DNA from 4 places in the Kitasatospora sp. NPDC052896 genome. Region 4 is predicted to be linked to each of the others. Evidence: riboswitches for the same ligand, from Rfam matches in the RefSeq annotation. Region 4 holds a riboswitch; each other region holds the start of a gene.

Region 1 (3,201 bases), on a different contig from region 4:
CTCGTCGGTGCCGTACCGGTCGATCATCCAGGCGACCATGTTGTGGATGGAGAGGTAGGCGGCGATCGAGGGACAGCCGGTGGCCAGTGCCTCGAAGGCCACCACGCCGTCCAGCCGGGTGAGTTCGGAGCCGCCGACGTCCTCGCGGACGTAGACGCCGCCCAGGCCCAGCTCGGCCGCCTTGCGCAGGACGTCCAGCGGGAAGTGCTTGGCCTGGTCCCAGGCCACCGCGTCGGGGGCCAGGTACTCGTCGGCGAAGGCCCGGGTGGTCTCCGCGATGGCGAGTTGATCCTTCGTCAGGTCGTGCACGCTGCTCACTCCATCGTGGGGATGGTGAAGCTCGCGCCCTCCTTGACCCCCGAGGGCCAGCGCGAGGTGATGGTCCGGGTGCGGGTGTAGAAGCGGATCGAGTCCGGGCCGTGCTGGTTGAGGTCGCCGAAACCGGAGCGCTTCCAGCCGCCGAAGGTGTGGTAGGCGATCGGGACCGGGATCGGCACGTTCACCCCGACCATGCCGGTGTTCACCCGGCGGGCGAAGTCCCGGGCGGTGTCGCCGTCCCGGGTGAAGATGGCCACCCCGTTGCCGAACTCGTGCTCGCTGGGCAGGCGCAGCGCCTCCTCGTAGTCGGCCGCCCGCACCACCGAGAGCACCGGGCCGAAGATCTCCTCGCGGTGGATCCGCATGTCCGGGGTGACCCGGTCGAACAGCGAGGCGCCGAGGAAGTAGCCGTCCTCGTGGCCTTCGAGCCGGAAGTCCCTGCCGTCGACGACGAGTTCGGCACCCTCCTGGACCCCGAGGCCGATGTACTCGCGGACCCGGTCCAGCGCCTGCCGGGTGACCAGCGGGCCGAAGTCCGCGGCCGGGTCGTCCGAACGGCCGACCTTCAGGGCCGCGATCCGCTCGGTCAGCTTGGCCACCAGGGCGTCGGCGGTCTGCTCGCCCACCGGGACGGCGACCGAGATCGCCATGCAGCGCTCGCCGGCCGAGCCGTACCCGGCGCCGATCAGCGCGTCCGCGGCCTGATCGAGGTCGGCGTCCGGCATCACGATCATGTGGTTCTTCGCCCCGCCGAAGCACTGCGCCCGTTTCCCGTGGGCCGCGGCGGTGGCGTAGACGTACTGGGCGATCGGCGTGGAGCCGACGAACCCGACCGCCTGCACCCGCGGATCCTCCAGCAGGGTGTCGACGGCCTCCTTGTCGCCGTTGACCACGTTGAGCACCCCGGCCGGGAGCCCCGCCTCCAGGAAGAGCTCGGCCAGCCGCAGCGGCACCGAGGGGTCCCGCTCGGACGGCTTGAGGACGAAGGCGTTGCCGCAGGCGAGCGCGGGTGCCGCCTTCCAGAGCGGGATCATCGCGGGGAAGTTGAACGGGGTGATGCCGGCGACCACGCCCAGCGGCTGGCGCATCGAGTACACGTCTATGCCGCTGCCGGCGTTGTCGCTGTACTCGCCCTTCAGCAGGTGTGGGATCCCGGCGGCGAACTCCACCACCTCCAGCCCACGTTGCAGGTCGCCGTGGGCGTCGGCGACGGTCTTGCCGTGCTCGGCGGAGAGCAGCCGGGCGATCTCGTCCTTCTCCAGCTCGACCAGCTGCAGGAACCGCATCAGCACCCGGGCCCGGCGCTGCGGGTTCCAGGCGGCCCAGCCGACCTGCGCCTGCTCGGCGTCGGCGATCGCGGACTCCACCTCGGCGCGGCTCGCGAGCGGTACCCGGGCCTGGACCCGCCCGGTGTTGGGGTCGTAGACGTCGCCGAAGCGCCCGGAGGCACCGGGGATCCGCTTGCCGGCGATGAAATGGGTCAGTTCTCGGACCATCGGTTCCTTCTCTCGACAGGGGTGGGAGAGGAGGAATGGAGACCTCCTCCGGCGGCCCGGCGCACGGTGGTGCGGCGCGGGACCGACTCGGCGGAGGAGGTGAACGAACCCGTCAGGACCTGTTGTCCCGAAGGGCTTTCTGCACGGCACGGGTTGGGGCGGCGAACCGCGGGCACCCTGGAGTCATGCGTGTCGTCTCCATCCTCGTGGAAAGCACGAACCACCCGCGGCCGGTATCCTGACTCCCGGATCACCGCCCGCCCTCGGGCCTTCCCGGCTGGCTGCCAGTGGCCATGACTCCTGCGAGGACGAGCTCCCCGGTCACAGTGGCGGGACCGTGCCGGACTCACACCGGCTTCCCTGACACCGCGGACCTGTCACGACCATATAGTTGGACGTCCTAGTAAGTCCAGGGGCCACGCCTCTTCCGGCGGGAACGGTCGGGACCGAAGCAGCGCGGCGCGGGTGGTGCGGCGGGGTGGGGGAGTGGTCCGGGAGGGAGGGGCGGTAGCGGTCCCGGCAGACGCTCCCTCGGAGAGCGAACCAACTCGGCTTTCCCCCGCCCCGGGGTGGCGGTTGTGCATGCGTTCCTCGGCCTCATCGTGCGCTGCTCGTACGCCCCTTGCGCTTCCGTGCGCGGAGTGTGCCCCCGTGCTCCGGGCTCTCGCGACCCTCCACCCTGGGTGGTGCGAAGGAAGGGGGAGCACACGGATGCGACAACCCGAGCTGGTGACATGGCTCTTCGTCCCGTTGATGACCGCGACCGGGCTGCTCTGCCTGGTCCGGTGGCGCCTGGCCTCCCAACTGGCCGGTGAGGAGAGGCGGTTGGAGGCGTCCTCGGCACTCAAGGGGCTGGGCATGGCGGTGATGGCCCTCCCGGTCGGTACCGGCGTGGCCCTGCCCGAAGGCCTGTGGGTGGCCGTTCTCGTGCCGGCGGGCCTGTGGTCGGCGGCCGCCGCCGTGCGCTCCGCGGGCCATCGCCGGCACCATCTGGAGCACGCGGTCGGGCATCTGGCCATGGTTTACATGGCCGTCTCCATGGCTGGGCGGATGGCGAACGCGGCAGGTGCCATGCCGGCGATGCCGGGCATGGCACCTGTGGTGGGTGCCGCCTGGCTCACCGGTGCGCTGCTGGTCTTCTTCGGTGTCTGCGTGGTCGTCAGCTGCACCCGCCTGTTCGACTTCGCCGTGGCCCCGTCCGGTGCCCGACGGTACCGCGGAGTCGGGGTGCTGTGGTCGCCGCAGTGGCCCGAGGCGTGTCATCTGGTACTGGGCGTGGGCATGTTCACGATGCTGCTGGCGATGTAGGCCAGCGCAGCCGATCGTTGACGCGAGCGGCTGCGTGACCCGGCTGTCATCCGCGACGACCTCACCCTCGACGCCCTGG
Region 2 (3,201 bases), on a different contig from region 4:
GACGGCCGGAGCAGACCGGGTGACGACGTGAAGAGCCGATGGGAGATTCCGCGAGGGGCGGCGGCGATGCCGGTGTGCCCGGCCGCACGGAGGAGGCCGGCCCGCACGGGTCCGTCGAGGACCGTCCTCGCGACGGTCACCCCATCGGGTGACGGGCCGGTCGAGCCGTCCGGTTTCGGCTCGCTCTCCACGGCCAGCACGAGCCGTGGGCCGTCGAAGGGCGGCGGGACAGGCGGGGACCGGAGCGAGGGGGGGGGGGGGGGGGCGGGGGGGGGGGGGGGGGGGGGGGGGGGGGGGGGGGCGGGGGGGGGGGGGGGCCCCGCCGCCGGGGGGGGGGGGGGGGCCCCCCCCCCCGCTCGCCGGAGTACGGCTGGTGACCCCGGCCGCGCGTGCGCGGCCGTGACGGCCGGGTGTCACCGCCGGGTGTTACAGGCTGTTCCAGGTGACGGAGAACGATCCACCGGACACCCCGGAGATGGTCGCCTCGGGCGTGCCCGAGTCGGAGACCATGTTGATGCCGACCGGGTTGCTGGAGGCCAGCGAGGAGCCGTTGACCGTCGAGTTGCTGAAGTTGACGGTACCGAAGTCGTCGAGCGGCAGGACGCTGCCGTCCCAGGGCGCCTCGGCGATCACCTCGGCGGAGGACCGCGCCAGGCCGCTCTCCTTCTTGGTGGTGGTCTTGGTCCAGCCCTCAGTGCGGTCACTGAGGGTCAGCTTGTACGAGTTGGACGCGTAGCTGACCGTCTCGGTGATCACGTCACCGGGCTGGACGACGTTGTCGTAGGTGACCGGGTCCGCCGGGTACATCTCGTACCAGGCGGAGTACTCGGCCTGGCCGCCGGAGCAGTCGGCCTCGGTGCCGGTCTGCTCGACCGACTGCGAGCTGTAGCCGTCCAGGCCCACCCAGAAGCTGGAGTAGCCGTCACCCTGGGAGCAGTCGACGGCGGGCTGCACGAAGGTCGTCGACACGTTGGTGTAGGTCGAGCCGGTGGCCGCGTAGCCGGACCAGTTGTCGCTGGTGGTCGTGGTGTGCGACGGGCCGCCGTGGCTGACGAAGAACGGCGTGGAGCCACCGGCCTGGCCGGAGAGGTGGTGCATCGGGGCCTGCACGAGCGGCGCGGCGGCCGCCGCCGGCGTGGCGGAGAGCGCGGCCATGGGGGCGAAGCCGAGCGCGGCCGCGATCGCGACGGCGGATATGGAGCGGCGGGACGGGGACATCAGCGTCTCCTCTGGGCCTATCGTTGTGGGGGTGTGGGGGCATGATCGAGCGACAATTCCGGTCTGGCTGACCGGAGTTGATGCGCGAAGTCATGGCCGATCGGTAGCTACCTGATCGGGAAGGTAGGGTCACCGACGCGCTTCGACAAGAGGTTCGACACGTACACGGCAACGAAAGCCGAGTGACGCATCCCACACCGAACGGAGGGTTAGCCCGGCGTCGGCCGCATCACGGCGAACCGCACCGAGCCACACCTCGACAGATGAAATGACGGACGACCACATTCCGCCCCCGGGGGGGCGGACCCCCTGAGCACGCTCGGCGCGGACGAGCCCGCTCGGCAGGTGTGAAGCCCGGCTCAGGACCACGGGCCCTCGTCGCCCTCACGACAGCACCGCGCCGGGACCGGTGCGACGGTGACGACGGTCACGCAGGAATCGACGCCTGGCCGGCTGTGCAGGATTGATGGTGACGGTTCGCTGTACCTACACTGACACCGTCACGGCCTCGGGTCGTGACGGTGTAGTCGCAGCGAAGCCGGTGTGATTCCGGCGCTGTCCCGCAACGGTGGTCCCCCTCGGGGGCAAGCCCGGTCGCCTGCCGCTACGTCGACGGAACGGCCCTCGGAGGAAGGGCGGTTCGGGGAGTCCCGCAGTCCTGCCGTCCCCCCGCATCCTCCCGCACACGTAGAAGGAGGATGTTCGGTGCACCCGGACGATCACATACCGCCGGCCCGGGTTCCGCTGGGCGTCGCGCCGGCGGATGACGCGCCTGACGCCGCGACGGGCCACCCACCCGCGCTGCCGGCTGCCTCGACCGGCCGGGGTCGCCGTCTCCCGCTCCCTCGTGTGCTGGCCGCGTGCACGGTCCTGCTGGTCACGGTGGTGACCCTGGCGGTGGGCGTCGGATCGGTGTCGTTGAGCCCGGAAGCGGTGTGGCAGGTGGTCGTTGACCATCTGTCGGGGCGGCCGGCCGCCTCCGTCGCCGACACCATCGTCTGGCAGATCCGGCTGCCCCGGGTACTGCTGGCCGCGGTGGTCGGCGCGGCGCTGACGACCGCGGGCACGGTGGTGCAGGTCCAGGTGCGCAACGCCCTGGCCGACCCCTTCCTGCTCGGTGTCTCCTCGGGGGCCAGCGTCGGGGCGACCACGGTGCTGCTGTTCGGTGCGTTCGCCTCGCTCGGCGCGTGGGCGATCTCGTTCGGAAGCGTGCTCGGCTCATTGGCGGCCATGCTGGCGGTGCTGCTCCTGGCGCGGCAGGGGCGGCAGTTGGCCCCCACCCAGCTGATCCTCTGCGGCGTGGTGCTCTCGGCCCTGTTCGAGTCGGTGACCAGCTTCCTGATCTTCCGCGGGAACCCGCAGGCCACCCAGTCCGTACTGTTCTGGCTGATGGGCTCCTTCGGCCTGGCCACCTGGTCACAGCTCTCCGTCCCGACCCTTGCCCTGGCCACCGCGATGATCTTCCTACTGGCCCGGTCCCGCTCCCTCAACGCCCTCGCCATGGGCGCCGAGGCGGCTTCCTCACTCGGCGTCGACGTACGGCGGCTGCGGCGGAACCTGTTCCTGGTCACCTCGTTGATGGCGGGGGTGTCGGTGGCGGTCAGCGGGGTGATCGGGTTCGTGGGGCTGGTGGTCCCGCACATCGTCCGGCTCCTGGTGGGATCCGACCATCGGCGCTCGCTCCCCGTGGGAGTGCTGTTCGGAGCCTCGTTCACGGTCCTGGGCGACCTGCTGGCCCGCACCGTCGTCGCTCCCCAGGAGATGCCCATCGGCGTCATCACCGCCTTCATCGGCGCACCGGTGCTGATCGTGCTGATCCGGCGCCGCCCCTACCTGTACGGAGCCGACCAGTGAGCCTGGAACTGGTCGGACTGTGTGTGGACGTCGCGGGCCGGCGCGTCGTCACCGACGTGGACCTCACCGTTCCCGACGGGCACCTGGTCGGCCTGCTCGGCCCCAACGGCAGCGGGAAGTCGACCCTGC
Region 3 (3,201 bases), on a different contig from region 4:
TCGGCGGCAACCCGTGGGCCGACATCGCCACCTCCGAGGAGGGCGAGATCCGGATGCTGGCCGCCGCCGCGGCCTCGCGCGGCCGCGGGGTCGGCGAGGCCCTGGTGCGGGCCTGCGTCACCCGCAGCCGCGAACTCGGCCTGGCCGGCATGGCGTTCTCCACCCGCCCGGCGATGACCGCCGCCCACCGGATCTACGAGCGGGTCGGTTTCCGGCGCACTCCGGAGCGCGACTGGTGCGTCCGCCCGGGGGTCGACCTGTTGGTCTACAGCCTCGCCTTCTGACCGGCGCGCCCGGTCAGCCCGCCGCCGCCGCGCGTTGCAGCAGGCGGGTCCGCAGGTACGCGTCGAAGGCCGGCGCGGCGGCCGTGGCGGTGGCGTCCTGCGCCGCGCCGCCCGGCTTCACCGTGCCCTCGACCGTGAGATAGCCGTACCGGCCCAGCGTGCCGTGCGTGCCGGCACAGCCCGGACCGGTGCAGAACGACACCGCGCCCGGCGCGGCCAGGCCCTGGAGCTGCCCCTGGAAGCCGGCGAACGCGGCGTCGGCCTGGCTCCGGTGGTCGAAGACGGCGACTCCCAGGGTCACCACGCTGTCCCCCGTGGCGTAGCTGGCCCTGATCACCTGACGGCAGTCCTGGGCCGCGAGCAGGTTGCCCAGCCCACCGGTGGTGGCCTTCCAGCACGGCTCGGTGGCCACCTCGGCGGCCCGGGTCCAGGTGGCGCCGGCCACCGTGACGGTCGGCTCGGGGAACAGGCCGGCGGCGGAGAGCGGCGCGGTGTCGGTGGCGGCGTCCCAGAGCGGGGTTGTCGGGTCCGCCGACGCCGTCGAAGCCCCCGCGGCCACCACGGCCGCCGCCCGAGGCGCGGTCGGGGACCTCGCGAGCAGCACCGCCGCCCCGGCCCCGCCCAGCACCACGAGCACGCCCAGCACCCCCAGCAGCACCCGCAGCCGGCCCCGGCGACGAGCCTCGGCCGCCGAGCGGTCGGCCAGCGCGGTCCAGTACTCCACCGGAGCGGTGGCCACGACGGGCGGCGCGCCCGGCAGCACGCCGGGTGGCTCTCCCGGGTACCCGAAGCCCGCTCCCGAATCCCCCGCCCCTTCACTCACGGGCGACGATCCTATGACACCCCGGGAGCTGACACGCCGGGATCCCCGCCGACGCCCCCTCAGCCCGCCCGCACCGGGCCGTCCACCCGGCCCGGTAATCGATCCGTGTCCGAAGCGGTGGCTCACCAACCCGCCTCCGTCACCAGTCCGCCACGCCACGCCACACTACATGTGGGTGTTACATCCATCAGCCACCACTACATGTATGCTCGCTCTCGCTGTCGACGCAGGGGAACCCGGTGTGAGTCCGGGACTGCCCCGCAGCGGTGAGCGGGCGCCCCCACGAGGCGCCGGCGAGTCCGAGTACCTGCCGACGGTGTGCCACACGGCTTCCCCGCAGAGGCCTTGAAGCACGTCCAGCTTGTGTCCGGGCCTCGCGGGTGGGCCGGGGATGCCGCCGCAGCGCGCCGCCGGGTACGGGTGGCCGCGCCGAGCTCCCCTGCCCTGCCCCGGTCCGGTTCGTCCCACCGTCCGTCGCCGTCGCCAGGAGAGAGCGCCTTGACCACCGCTGCCTCAGCCACCCTGCCCGCCCAGGGAACCAGCACCGACCCCCTCGACCGGTCGGAGCCCGGCGCCGCGCTCCTCCGGACGCTGACGGACCGGAGCAGCGACCTCCCCCAGGTGGACCCCGGCCACGTCGCCGCCGCCGCACTGCGCGGCCGGCACGCCGGCTCCGACTTCGCGGAGCTGCGCGGGCTGGCCGTGGAGGCCGCCGCGTCGATGATCGCCGAGGACCCGCAGTACTCGAAGCTGGCCGCCCGACTGCTCGCCGAGGAGATCGCCGACGAGGCCGTCAGCCAGGGCGCGATCTCGTTCGCCGCCTCGATCGCCGTCGGCCACACCGAGGGCCTGATCGGCGACACCACCGCCGACTTCGTGGCCCGGCACGCCGCCGCGCTCGACGCGCTGATCGACCGCCGGGGCGACGACCGCTTCGAGTACTTCGGCCTGCGCACCGTGCAGTCCCGCTACCTGCTGCGCCACCCGATCACCCGCAAGGTGATCGAGACCCCGCAGCAGTTCATGCTCCGGGTCGCCTGCGGCCTGGCCGTCGGCGACAGCGCCGAGTCGGTCACCGAGGTGGCCGAGCTGTACCGGCTGATGAGCACGCTCTCCTACCTGCCGTCCTCGCCGACCCTGTTCAACTCCGGCACCCGGCACCCGCAGATGTCCTCCTGCTACCTGCTGGACTCGCCGCTGGACAACCTGGACTCGATCTACTCGCGTTACGCGCAGATCGCCCGGCTGTCCAAGCACGCCGGCGGCATCGGCCTGTCCTACTCCCGGATCCGCTCGCGCGGTTCGCTGATCCGCGGCACCAACGGCAAGTCCAACGGCATCGTCCCGTTCCTGCGCACCCTGGACTCCTCGGTCGCCGCGGTGAACCAGGGCGGCCGGCGCAAGGGCGCGGCCTGCGTCTACCTGGAGACCTGGCACGCCGACATCGAGGAGTTCCTCGAGCTGCGCGACAACACCGGCGAGGAGGCGCGCCGCACGCACAACCTCAACCTGGCGCACTGGATCCCGGACGAGTTCATGCGCCGGGTGAACGCCAACGCCGACTGGTCGCTCTTCTCCCCCGCCGACGTCCCCGAGCTGGTCGACCTGTGGGGCGAGGAGTTCGACGAGGCGTACCGGAAGGCCGAGGCCGCCGGCAAGGCGGTCCGCACCATCCCGGCTCAGACCCTGTACGCCCGGATGATGCGCACCCTCGCGCAGACCGGCAACGGCTGGATGACCTTCAAGGACGCGGCCAACCGCGCCGCCAACCAGACCGCGCTGCCCGGCCGGACGGTGCACTCCTCCAACCTCTGCACCGAGATCCTGGAGGTCACCGACGACTCGGAGACCGCGGTCTGCAACCTGGGTTCGGTCAACCTGGGTGCCCACGTGGCCGCCGGCGCCACCGCCGGTGACCTGCTGAACGCGATGGACTGGGACCGGCTGGACGCCACCGTGCGCACCGCGGTCACCTTCCTGGACCGGGTCATCGACATCAACTTCTACCCGACCACCGAGGCCGGTACCTCCAACTCCCGTTGGCGGCCGGTCGGTCTGGGCGTGATGGGCCTGCAGGACGTCTTCTTCCAGCTG
Region 4 (3,201 bases):
GCCAGGGGAGTCCACCGGTCTGCCCGCCGAGCCGCACGACGAGGTCCGCGACTTCTTCTACGAGCACCACAACCACATCGCCGAGCTGGACACCGCCGCCGAGGACGACGCCGCCGCGCTGGGCATCGTGCCCGCCCGGGCGGCGGACGCCCTGGAGCACCGGCTCGCCTCCCGGCACGGCATCCGCGTCGTCGCCACCGCCCCGCCCGGGCCGGCGGCCGGCGACGTCCGCAGGTACGACCCGGCGGCCCGCCTGCTGCACCTCTCGCCCTGGCTGACCGACGGCCGCCGCGCCTTCCAGCTCGCCACCCAGCTCGCCGTCCTCGAACACGGACCGCTCCTCGAGCACCTCGCCGACGCACCCTCCCTCGGCTCCCCGGCGGCCACGGCGCTCGCCCGCATCGGTCTCGCCAACTACTACGCGGGCGCCCTGCTGATGCCGTACACGGCGTTCCACGCCGCCGCGGAGGAGCTGCGCTACGACGTCGAGCTGCTCCAGACCCGCTTCGGCGTCGGCTTCGAGACCGTCTGCCACCGCCTGAGCACCCTGCAACGGCCCGGCCTGCGCGGGGTCCCGTTCTCCTTCCTGAGGGTGGACCGGGCCGGCAACATCTCCAAACGGCAGTCCGCCACCGACTTCCACTTCTCCCGGCTCGGCGGCACCTGCCCGCTCTGGACGGTCTACGAGGCCTTCTCCGCCCCCGGCCGGATTCTCACCCAGGTCGCCGAGATGCCCGACGGCAAGCGCTACTTCTGGGCCGCCACCACCGTGACCCGCAGCGGACCCGGGCACGGCGCCCCGCGCACCACCTTCGCCCTCGCACTCGGCTGCGAGCTGCGCCACGCCCACCGGCTCGTCTACTCCGAGGGCGTCGCCCTGGACGACCCCCGCGCGGCCACCCCGATCGGCCTCGGTTGCCGGATCTGCGAACGGCAGGACTGCGTCCAGCGAGCCCGGCCGCCGGCCGGCGGCCCCCTCGTCATCGACGAGAACCGCCGCACCACCGTGCCCTACCCCGTCCTGCGGCGGCACGAGCACTGACCCCGGCGCGCCGCGCCCGCCACCAGCCGGCCGCCGACGGTCGACGAGCACCTCAGCACCTTCGCCCCGGACCCGGTCCGCGCCGACTCGGCGGGCTGGGCTCGGGCGCGCGGACCGTCCGACGAGTGGTGCCCGCTGCGGCCACCGGGGCGCCCGGCGGCTCACCGCTGCGGGGCGGTCCCGAGCTCTCCACGGCCGGAATCCCTCCCACGCCACCATCCGCGATCCGGACAGTCGATGCCGGAGCTGCCCGATGGGCCTAGGCTGTGACTCGCAGTCGGTTCGCCCTGCCAGCCAGGCAGGCGCGTCGCAAGAGGGAACCCGGTGGGAATCCGGGACTGCCCCGCAGCGGTGAGTGGGAACGACCGCCGTCACACGCACTGGGCCCCAGCGGGGCCCGGGAAGCGACGGCCAGTAGGTGCCGGACCAACAGGCCCGGCGTGCCCACGAGTCCGAAGACCTGCCACTGCCCGCGTGCCACCGGTGCGCGGTGATCTCGGTGACCTCGTGGGAGGGTCGGCGGGCTGGGCGGGCACCCCCTGGTGCCGCGTCCCCCCACTCCCGTACCCTCGTACCTCCGTGCTCTCCCGGGATCGCAACGCGACTCGCGAAGGAGAGTTCCGTGTCATCGAGTTCCACCACCCCGCAGGCCACCGTCCACGGCTACCCGAGGCAGGGCCCGAACCGGGAGCTGAAGAAGGCGATCGAGGGCTACTGGGCCGGCCGCGTCAGCGCCGAGGTCCTGCGGGTCACCGCCGCCGACCTGCGCCGCGACAACTGGCACCGGCTGGCCGAGGCCGGCGTCACCGAGGTGCCCACCGGGGACTTCTCGCTCTACGACCACGTGCTGGACGCCACGGTCGCCGTCGGCGCGATCCCGCCGCGCCACCGGGCCGCCGTCGCCGCCGACCCGCTGGACGGCTACTTCGCGATGGCCCGCGGTACCCAGGACGTCGCGCCACTGGAGATGACCAAGTGGTTCGACACCAACTACCACTACCTCGTGCCCGAGTTGGGCCCGGACACGGTCTTCGCCGCCAACTCCACCAAGGCGGTCGCCGAACTGCGTGAGGCGCTCGCCCTCGGCCACCGTGGCCGCCCGGTGCTGCTCGGCCCGGTCAGCTACCTGCTGCTGGCCAAGCCCGCGCCCGGCGTGGCCGCCGACTTCCAGCCGATCACCCTGCTCGACCGGCTGCTGCCGGTCTACGCCGAGCTCCTCGCGGACCTGCGCGCGGCCGGTGCCGAGTGGGTCCAGCTGGACGAGCCGGCGCTGGTCCAGGACCGCACCCCGGCCGAGTTGAACGCCGCCGCCCGCGCCTACCGCGAGCTGGGTGCCGTGACGGACCGACCAAAGCTGCTGATCGCCTCCTACTTCGACCGTCTCGGCAAGGCACTGCCAGTGCTGGCCAAGGCTCCCATCGAGGGCCTGGCGCTGGACTTCACCGGCCCCGCCGCCGCCAACCTGGACGACCTCGCGGCCGTCGGCGGCCTGCCCGGCAAGCGCCTGGTCGCCGGCGTGGTGGACGGCCGCAACATCTGGATCAACGACCTGGAGAAGTCGCTGTCCACCCTGGCCGTACTGCTCGGGCTGGCCGACCGGGTCGACGTCGCCCCCTCCTGCTCGCTGTTGCACGTCCCACTCGACGCGGACCGGGAGCGCGACCTCGACCCGCAGGTGGCCCGCTGGCTCGCCTTCGCCCGCCAGAAGGCCGCCGAGGCCGCGCTGCTCGCCCGCGGTCTGGGCGAGGGCGCCTCCGCGATCACCGCCGAACTCGCCGCCAACCGCGCCGACCTGGCCTCCCGCGCCGCCTCCGCCCTCACCTACGATCCAGCCGTGCGGGCCCGGACGGCGGCCACCACGGCCGCCGACGCCCGCCGCGCCCAGGCCTACCCCGAGCGCGCCGAGGCCCAGCGCACCCGGCTCGGCCTGCCGCTGCTGCCGACCACCACGATCGGCTCCTTCCCGCAGACCCCCGAGCTGCGCACCGCCCGCGCCGACCTGCGCGCCGGACGCATCGACGCCGCCGCCTACCGGGAACGGATGGAGGCCGAGGTCCGCGAAGTGATCGCCTACCAGGAGAAGGCCGGCCTCGACGTCCTGGTGCACGGCGAGCCCGAGCGCAACGACATGGTCCAGTACTTCGCCGAGCAGCTCACCG

Evidence for each region. Region 4 has a riboswitch for cobalamin ahead of metE (5-methyltetrahydropteroyltriglutamate--homocysteine S-methyltransferase). Riboswitches for the same ligand answer to the same signal wherever they lie in the genome.
Region 1: linked by a shared signal. The riboswitch ahead of ACIGXM_RS25740 (CoA-acylating methylmalonate-semialdehyde dehydrogenase) and the one ahead of metE (5-methyltetrahydropteroyltriglutamate--homocysteine S-methyltransferase) in region 4 are both predicted to bind cobalamin.
Region 2: linked by a shared signal. The riboswitch ahead of ACIGXM_RS34420 (FecCD family ABC transporter permease) and the one ahead of metE (5-methyltetrahydropteroyltriglutamate--homocysteine S-methyltransferase) in region 4 are both predicted to bind cobalamin.
Region 3: linked by a shared signal. The riboswitch ahead of ACIGXM_RS07035 (ribonucleoside-diphosphate reductase subunit alpha) and the one ahead of metE (5-methyltetrahydropteroyltriglutamate--homocysteine S-methyltransferase) in region 4 are both predicted to bind cobalamin.

What each region holds. Positions count from the first base shown of each region.
Region 1 covers NZ_JBITZU010000015.1:62,804-66,004, forward strand. Annotated here, with positions in the region: gene ACIGXM_RS25735 (acyl-CoA dehydrogenase family protein) at 1-318, opposite strand, end outside; gene ACIGXM_RS25740 (CoA-acylating methylmalonate-semialdehyde dehydrogenase) at 315-1,814, opposite strand; cobalamin riboswitch at 2,025-2,217, opposite strand; gene ACIGXM_RS25745 (DUF5134 domain-containing protein) at 2,526-3,122, shown strand.
Region 2 covers NZ_JBITZU010000033.1:20,428-23,628, forward strand. Annotated here, with positions in the region: gene ACIGXM_RS34415 (G1 family glutamic endopeptidase) at 427-1,218, opposite strand; cobalamin riboswitch at 1,705-1,839, shown strand; gene ACIGXM_RS34420 (FecCD family ABC transporter permease) at 1,924-3,072, shown strand; gene ACIGXM_RS34425 (ABC transporter ATP-binding protein) at 3,069-3,201, shown strand, end outside.
Region 3 covers NZ_JBITZU010000002.1:196,019-199,219, forward strand. Annotated here, with positions in the region: gene ACIGXM_RS07025 (GNAT family N-acetyltransferase) at 1-284, shown strand, start outside; gene ACIGXM_RS07030 (hypothetical protein) at 298-1,107, opposite strand; cobalamin riboswitch at 1,296-1,437, shown strand; gene ACIGXM_RS07035 (ribonucleoside-diphosphate reductase subunit alpha) at 1,630-3,201, shown strand, end outside.
Region 4 covers NZ_JBITZU010000004.1:59,408-62,608, reverse strand. Annotated here, with positions in the region: gene ACIGXM_RS11110 (short-chain fatty acyl-CoA regulator family protein) at 1-1,042, shown strand, start outside; cobalamin riboswitch at 1,304-1,525, shown strand; gene metE (5-methyltetrahydropteroyltriglutamate--homocysteine S-methyltransferase) at 1,665-3,201, shown strand, end outside.